DNA from 2 places in the Nocardiopsis sp. NPDC006832 genome. Region 1 is predicted to be linked to the other one. Evidence: riboswitches for the same ligand, from Rfam matches in the RefSeq annotation. Region 1 holds a riboswitch; the other holds the start of a gene.

Region 1 (3,589 bases):
CTCCTCGGTGACCTGGGCGACGGTGTCGTTGGTGGAACCGTAGGGCGGACGCATCAGGTCCATCGTGTATCCGGTCTCCCGGTACACCAGCGCCTGGACCGGGTCCAGGTCCGCGCGCACGCCTCCGGCGCCGAGCGTGGCCAGGTCGGGGTGGGCCAGGGTGTGGTTGGCCAGTTCGTGGCCCTCCGCGTAGGTGCGGCGCACCGTGAACGGGTCCTCCATCACCGGGTGGCCGGTGACGAAGAAGGTCGCCTTGGCGTCGTGCTCGGCGAGTGTGTCCAGCAGCTCCGAGGTCCGGCCGCCGGGGCCGTCGTCGTAGGTCAGCGCCACGCAGCGCGTCTCGGGGTCGGTGCAGTCGATCCCGTCGTCGACGGGGGAGATCTCACCGGGGGAGGCGACGCCGGTGCCATCCTTCTCCGCCTCGGGGGCCGCGGCCACGGTGAACTCCTCGACGCCCTTGGTCGCGGCGTCGCGCGCCCGCACCCCGAACTCCGACAGCAGTTCCTCGGCCTCGTCGCGTTCGATCACGACGCCGACGCGACCCTCGGAGGTGGGCGCGACCTGTCCATCGTCGAACTCCACGATCAGGTCGCCCTCGGGGCTGAACGCGAGGGAGTCGTAAAGGCCGCTGATCGGGTACAGGGACACCGCCGCCACGGTGTCCGGGACCTCTTCGAGTACGCGGTCGTTGAGCGCGGCCAGCTCGTCCTGTCCGGCGAGCAGGCCGCTGGAACCGTGCACCGAGCCGTCGTCGGTCTCGTACCAGTAGGTGCTGTGACCGACGCGGGTCTCCTCCGAGTCGGTCTCGGTGGTGGTGATCCGCACGCCCACGACCCCGTCACCGGCGGCGGTCAACCGCCACTCGCCCTCGAAGGAGGCCGCGCCGGGGTTGGCGGCGTCGAAGGCGTGCACCTGGTCGGTCAGGGTGCGGTCCAGGAAGTCGGTGAGGGGGTCGGCGTTGGGGATGGCCGGGTAGGCGACGGCCACCTCACTGTCGCCCTCGTAGTCGACCGAGGCCTCCTCGGTGCCGGGGAGCGCGGCCGTGTCCACCACGGTCGTCCCCTCCTCGGAACCTTCCGCCGGAAGGTCGTCGTCGGTGTCCACCGCCACGTTCCGTGTGATGCTCTCGATGACTCCGTCCTCGGGCAGGCCCGGTGGTCGTGTCGCCGACAGCACCAGTCCCAAGAGGACGACCATCGCGATCGCTGCCGTGAGAACGGGGCGGTCGGGGGCCATGCTGGGACCGTCTTGCTGCTTCACCTGGGGGCTCTCCACGCTCATCGTCAGACGAACGTTCGCGAAAGGACGGGGGTCTTTCGCGTAACGCTGGTATCGGGTGTGATGCCGGGCACACGAAATGGGTTCGCTGGTGTGCTCCGGGCCAAGGGGTCACGCCGGGTGCAGGGGCGAAGGGGGTGCTCCCTATACTTGCAGGCGTGGAAGGTACACACTCCCACCATCGACTCCCGGAGCCCGCTCCGGTCGGTCGGAGTGTGTCGAAAGAGGGAACCCGGTGCGAATCCGGGACTGCCCCGCAGCGGTATGTGGGAACGAGCGTCGCCATAAGCACTGGTGATCCGACCGGAAAAGTCGGAAAACCGGGAAGCGGTGATCATTAGGACGACCGGCGCACGACGTCGGAAACGCCCACGAGTCCGAAGACCTGCCTCCACCCGGTGGTGCGCCTGTGCCGCCGGTGGTCCCGCGCCCCGAGGGAGGGCCGAGGTCGTCAGGCACGTGCGCCCCGGGTGAGCCCCTCGTCGTGCCGCGCTCCTCGCCCCGCTCTCGTGGCCGGTACCCGGCTTTCGACGAGGGAGAGAAGCTTCATGGTCAGCAACCCCGCGGCCTCCGGGCCGTCCGTGCGCTCCACGGTCCACGGTTACCCGCGCATCGGCCCCGCCCGCGAACTCAAGCGCGCCAGTGAGTCCTACTGGAAGGGCAACACCACGGCCGCCGAACTCGACGCCGTCGCCGCCGACCTGCGCAAGGGCGTCTACGCCCGACTGCGCGAGGCCGGAGTGGACGACATCCCGTCGAACACCTTCTCCTACTACGACCAGGTGTTGGACACAGCGGTCCTGTTCGACCTCGTGCCCGCCCGTTTCACCTCCCCGGCCCAGGCAGAGGAGCGGGACGAGCAGCTGCGCCGCTACTTCGCCCTCGCCCGCGGCGAGCAGGGCGCGCCGCCGCTGGAGATGACCAAGTGGTTCGACACCAACTACCACTACCTGGTCCCCGAACTCTCCCCGAGCACCCGCCCGCGCCTGGTCGGCGACAAGCCCCTCGCCGAGTTCCGTGAGGCCGCCGAGGCCGGTTTCCAGACCCGCCCGGTCCTGGTCGGTCCGCTGACCTTCCTGCTGCTGGCCAAGGCCGCCGAGGACGCTCCCGAGGGCTGGGAGCCCATCGAGCTCCTCGACCAGCTCCTGGACGCCTACGCCAAGCTCCTGAGCGACCTGTCGGCCGCGGGCGTCACCGAGGTCCAGCTCGACGAGCCGATCCTGGCCACCGACGAGGGTCGCGCCGCCGTCGGCCACCTGGAGCGCGCCTACCAGCGCCTGGGGTCGCTCACCGAGCGTCCCTCGCTCCTGGTGTCCACCTACTTCGGTTCCATCGGCGCCGCCGCCCTGCGCGTGCTCAAGGACTCTCCGGTCGAGGCCGTGGGCCTGGACCTGGTCACCGACTCCGAGGGTGCCTCCGACCTCACCGCCGTCTCGGGGCTGGGCTCCACCCGCCTGGTCGCGGGCGTGGTGGACGGCCGCAACGTCTGGCGCACCGACCTGCCGGCCGCCGTCGCCGAACTGGGCACCCTCCTGGCCCTGACCGACGAGCTCACGGTGAGCACTTCCTGCTCGCTGCTGCACGTGCCCATCGACCTGGACGCCGAGACCTCACTGGCGCCCGAGCTGCGCTCCACCCTGGCCTTCGCCGAGCAGAAGACCAGGGAGGTCGCGCTGCTCGGTCGGGTGCTCTCCGAGGGAGCCGACGCCGACTACCAGGGCGCGTCCGAGCCGCGGGACGCGTCCTTCACCGACGCCCGGGTGCGCGCCCGCCTGGACGCCCTCGGCCCGGACGCCTACGAGCGTCCCCAGGATCGGGACGTGGCCGCCCTGCGACCGCTGACCACGACCACCATCGGCTCCTTCCCGCAGACCGCCGAGCTGCGTCGCGCCCGCGCCGCGCACCGGCGGGGCGAACTGCCCACCGAGGACTACAAGGCGCTCCTGCGCGCGGAGATCGACCGGGTCATCGCGCTCCAGGAGGAGATCGGTCTGGACGTGCTGGTGCACGGCGAACCCGAGCGCAACGACATGGTCCAGTACTTCGCCGAACAGCTGGAGGGCTACGCCACCACCGAGAACGGGTGGGTGCAGTCCTACGGTTCGCGGTGCGTGCGCCCGCCGATCCTGTTCGGGGACGTCTCGCGTCCCGAGCCGATGACGGTGGAGTGGATCACCTACGCCCAGTCGCGCACCGACAAGCCGGTCAAGGGCATGCTGACCGGTCCGGTCACCATGCTCGCCTGGTCGTTCGTGCGTATCGACCAGCCGCTGGGTGAGACCGCCCGCCAGGTGGGTCTGGCGCTGCGCGA
Region 2 (3,589 bases), on a different contig from region 1:
TCCTTGAGGTCGCGGACCAGGTAGTCGTTGACGACGGTGAAGTCACCGGACATGTTCGACTTGACGAACAGGTTCCGGTAGACCGGCTCGATCGACTGGTTCACACCGGTGATGTTGGCGATGGTCGCGGTGGGCGCGATCGCCATGACGTTGGAGTTGCGCATCCCGGTGGTCTTGACGCGCTCGCGCAGTGAGTCCCAGTCCAGGGTCTCGCCGCGGTCCATCTCCAGGGCACCGTCGCGGGAGTCGGCCAGCAGCCTCAGGGAGTCGATCGGCAGGATGCCGCGGCTCCACAGCGAACCGTCGAAGCTCTCGTAGGAGCCGCGCTCGGCGGCCAGCTCCATGGAGGCCTCGATGGCGTAGTAGCTGATCAGCTCCATGCTCTCGTCGGCGAAGTTCACCGCGCCCTCGGAGGCGAAGGGCGTGCGGATCTTGAACAGGGCGTCCTGGAAGCCCATGAGACCCAGACCCACGGGGCGGTGACGCATGTTCGCGCGACGCGCCTCGGGGATCGTGTAGAAGTTCACGTCGATGACGTTGTCGAGCATGCGCACGGCGGTGCGGACGGTACGACGCAGACGCTCGACGTCGACGCCGTCCGGGCCCACGTGCTGGGGCAGGTTCACCGAACCGAGGTTGCAGACCGCGACCTCGTCCTTGTTCGTGTTCAGCGTGATCTCGGTGCACAGGTTGGAGGAGTGCACCACGCCGTTGTGCTGCTGCGGCGAACGCAGGTTGGACGGGTCCTTGAAGGTGATCCACGGGTGGCCGGTCTCGAACAGCATGGTGAGCATGCGGCGCCACAGGTCCACGGCGGGCATCTTCTTGGAGACCTTGATACGACCGGCCTCGGCCTCGGCCTCGTACTTCTCGTAGGCCTCGACGAAGTCCTTGCCGTACTTGTCGTGCAGGTCCGGGACCTCGTCCGGCGAGAACAGGGTCCAGGTGCCCTGCTCCTCCACACGCTGCATGAACAGGTCCGGAACCCAGTTCGCGGTGTTCATGTCGTGGGTGCGGCGGCGCTCGTCACCGGTGTTCTTGCGAAGGTCGAGGAATTCCTCGATGTCGATGTGCCAGGTCTCCAGGTAGGCGCAGACCGCGCCCTTGCGCTTGCCGCCCTGGTTGACCGCGACCGCGGTGTCGTTGGCGATCTTCAGGAACGGGACGACGCCCTGGCTCTTGCCGTTGGTGCCCTTGATGTGGGAACCCAGGCCGCGGACCGGGGTCCAGTCGTTGCCCAGACCGCCCGAGTACTTGGACAGCATGGCGTTGTTGCTGATGCCGTGGAAGATGTCCTGCAGGTCGTCGCCGACCGTGGTCAGGAAGCAGGACGACAGCTGCGCGCGCACCGTGCCCGCGTTGAACAGGGTGGGCGTGGAGGCCATGAAGTCGAACGAGCTCAGCAGCTCGTAGAACTCGATCGCGCGGGCCTCACGGTCGTCCTCGTTGAGGGCCAGACCCATCGCGACGCGCATGAAGAACGCCTGCGGCAGCTCGTAGCGGACCTCGTCGCTGTGCAGGAAGTAGCGGTCGTACAGGGTCTGGATGCCGAGGAAGGTGAACTGCTCGTCGCGCTCGGGGTGCAGGGCCTTGCCCAGACGCCCCAGGTCGAACCGGGCGAGGGCGGGGTCGAGCTGCCCGAGGTCGATGCCACGACCGACGTAGGCGGCCAGGTAGCCCGCGTAGCCCTCGGCCATGTCGGCCTGGGTGGCGGTCTCGGGAGCGCCGCCGATGAAGCTCAGGGCCTCGGTGCGGAGCTTGTCCAGCAGCAGGCGAGCGGCCACGTAGGAGTAGTTCGGGTCGACCTCGACGAAGCTGCGGGCGGCCATGACGACGCCGAGCTCGACCTCGGCGTCGGCGATGCCCGGGTAGAACCCGCGACGCGCCTCGGTCAGGACCTTCTCCGCCGAAACGCCGGAGAGCCGTGCACAGGCCTCGGCCACGACATGCTCGATCCGGTCGACGGCGGCGGGACGACCGCCCTCGTTGTTCGGTCCGGGCCGAACGGATGCGGGCACGGCCTCGACGTCAAGGGTCATACAGCGGCTCCAACCTCGGTAAAAGAGTCCCGGTGGGGGTGCGGGGGCACAAGTGACAAGCGTGCGGCTCACAACGATGGATCGCCGCACCGGATGCGTGCGATCCATCGTCGGGTCGCGGCGACTCTCCCTCGAAGCCCCGACGTTGTACACACCTGGGGGTGTGTGCCGATGGCAGGTTTTCGGACTCGTGGGCGCCCTACCGAGCCGTCGCTTCCCGGGACCTTTCGGGGGTTCCCGGTGCGCGTGACGACCTTCGTTCCCACTCACCGCTGCGGGGCAGTCCCGGACTCGCACCGGGTTCCCTCTCGCGTCACCGGCCCCTTGCGAGCCCGGTGAACCACCAGCGGGACAGATACTACATCTAGGGGATGGCGGCTTGGAACACCGCAAGATGATGGCGTGTCGCTGATTTCTCAGATTCTTCGACGATCGTCGAACACGCCTCCCGGGCGTGGTATGAAAGCGCCGGAACGGGGCTGCGCGACGGTATCGGGAGGGGTCCCCGAAGGGGGCGCGTCACAGCCTAGGACGTTCCCGGGACGAACGCACCCGGCACCTCGCCCGGGTGTCCGCCACGGCACCTCTGGGCAGGGTAGGAAACCTCACTCGCGGCCGGCCGATCCCGGTCTGTCGGTGCTCGACCCGCGCCGCCGCCCCACCCCGAAACCCGCCACCACGGGACACGCGCGGGACGACCGAACCGGAGGCCGCCCGCTCCGATCGCCTACGATCTCGTCGGATCGCGCGGTCACTCCTGGTCGAGAAGGAGGTCCAGATCATCCTCCGCCAGCCCGAGGTCGGCCCTGATCCGAAATCGGATCCGCAGGAGTTCGAGGAACAGATCCCGATCGCACGGACTTTGTGGGCGCCCGGCGTGTCGTCGGGCGCCCACGGTGGCCCACCGTTCGGCGCCCTCCAGGTCGTCGTGGGCGTACAACGCCTCGGTGACGTGGATGTGGGTGGGCAATCCGACCGGTTCACCGGTCTCCAGCCGCTTGAGGTGCCCCTCGGCCTGCTGCCGCTCGTCCAGTTGCAACAGGGCGCCGGCGCTGAGGGCGTGCGCGTCGACCACGGTGGGGCCACCATCGTCTATGGCCCGCTGATAGGCGGAACAGGCGCGTTCGAACTCCTGGGCGATCTCCCACTGTTCTCCGGCGCGTACGAACAGCTCCGCCCGCGTGACCTCGCTACCGGCGTCGACGCTGTTGGCCAGGTCCAGTAGTCGGGCGGCGGTCCGGCCGTGTTCACCGGATCGGACGGCGTGGAATTCCAACCGGTCGAGTTCTGCCGTCGTCACGTGGGTCAACCGCATCGCCCCATCCCAACTCGCTCTCCCCACCCACCGATCAGGGCCTGGCACGCTCCAAGGCCTGCCAGAACCCCTGGCGCAGTCCATCTCGGACCTCGTCGCGCAGCAGGTGGTCGATCGGGAGCGAGGATCCCTGGAGCAGACGAGCCTCCAGGTCCGAGGGCATCCGGGGCCTGCGGGCGAGGACGGCCTCCACCCAAAGGACCGGCGCCTCGCGTGCGATCGACTCCGCGAAGTC

Evidence for each region. A riboswitch is a leader RNA that binds a small molecule or an ion and turns the genes downstream of it on or off. The one in region 1 is predicted to bind cobalamin.
Region 2: linked by a shared signal. The riboswitch ahead of ABZ717_RS20590 (ribonucleoside-diphosphate reductase subunit alpha) and the one ahead of metE (5-methyltetrahydropteroyltriglutamate--homocysteine S-methyltransferase) in region 1 are both predicted to bind cobalamin.

What each region holds. Positions count from the first base shown of each region.
Region 1 covers NZ_JBEYLC010000106.1:769-4,357, forward strand. Annotated here, with positions in the region: partial or broken gene ABZ717_RS27620 (polysaccharide deacetylase family protein) at 1-1,236, opposite strand, end outside; cobalamin riboswitch at 1,463-1,686, shown strand; gene metE (5-methyltetrahydropteroyltriglutamate--homocysteine S-methyltransferase) at 1,827-3,589, shown strand, end outside.
Region 2 covers NZ_JBEYLC010000047.1:4,174-7,762, forward strand. Annotated here, with positions in the region: gene ABZ717_RS20590 (ribonucleoside-diphosphate reductase subunit alpha) at 1-2,039, opposite strand, end outside; cobalamin riboswitch at 2,195-2,399, opposite strand; gene ABZ717_RS20595 (hypothetical protein) at 2,791-3,354, opposite strand; gene ABZ717_RS20600 (NYN domain-containing protein) at 3,389-3,589, opposite strand, start outside.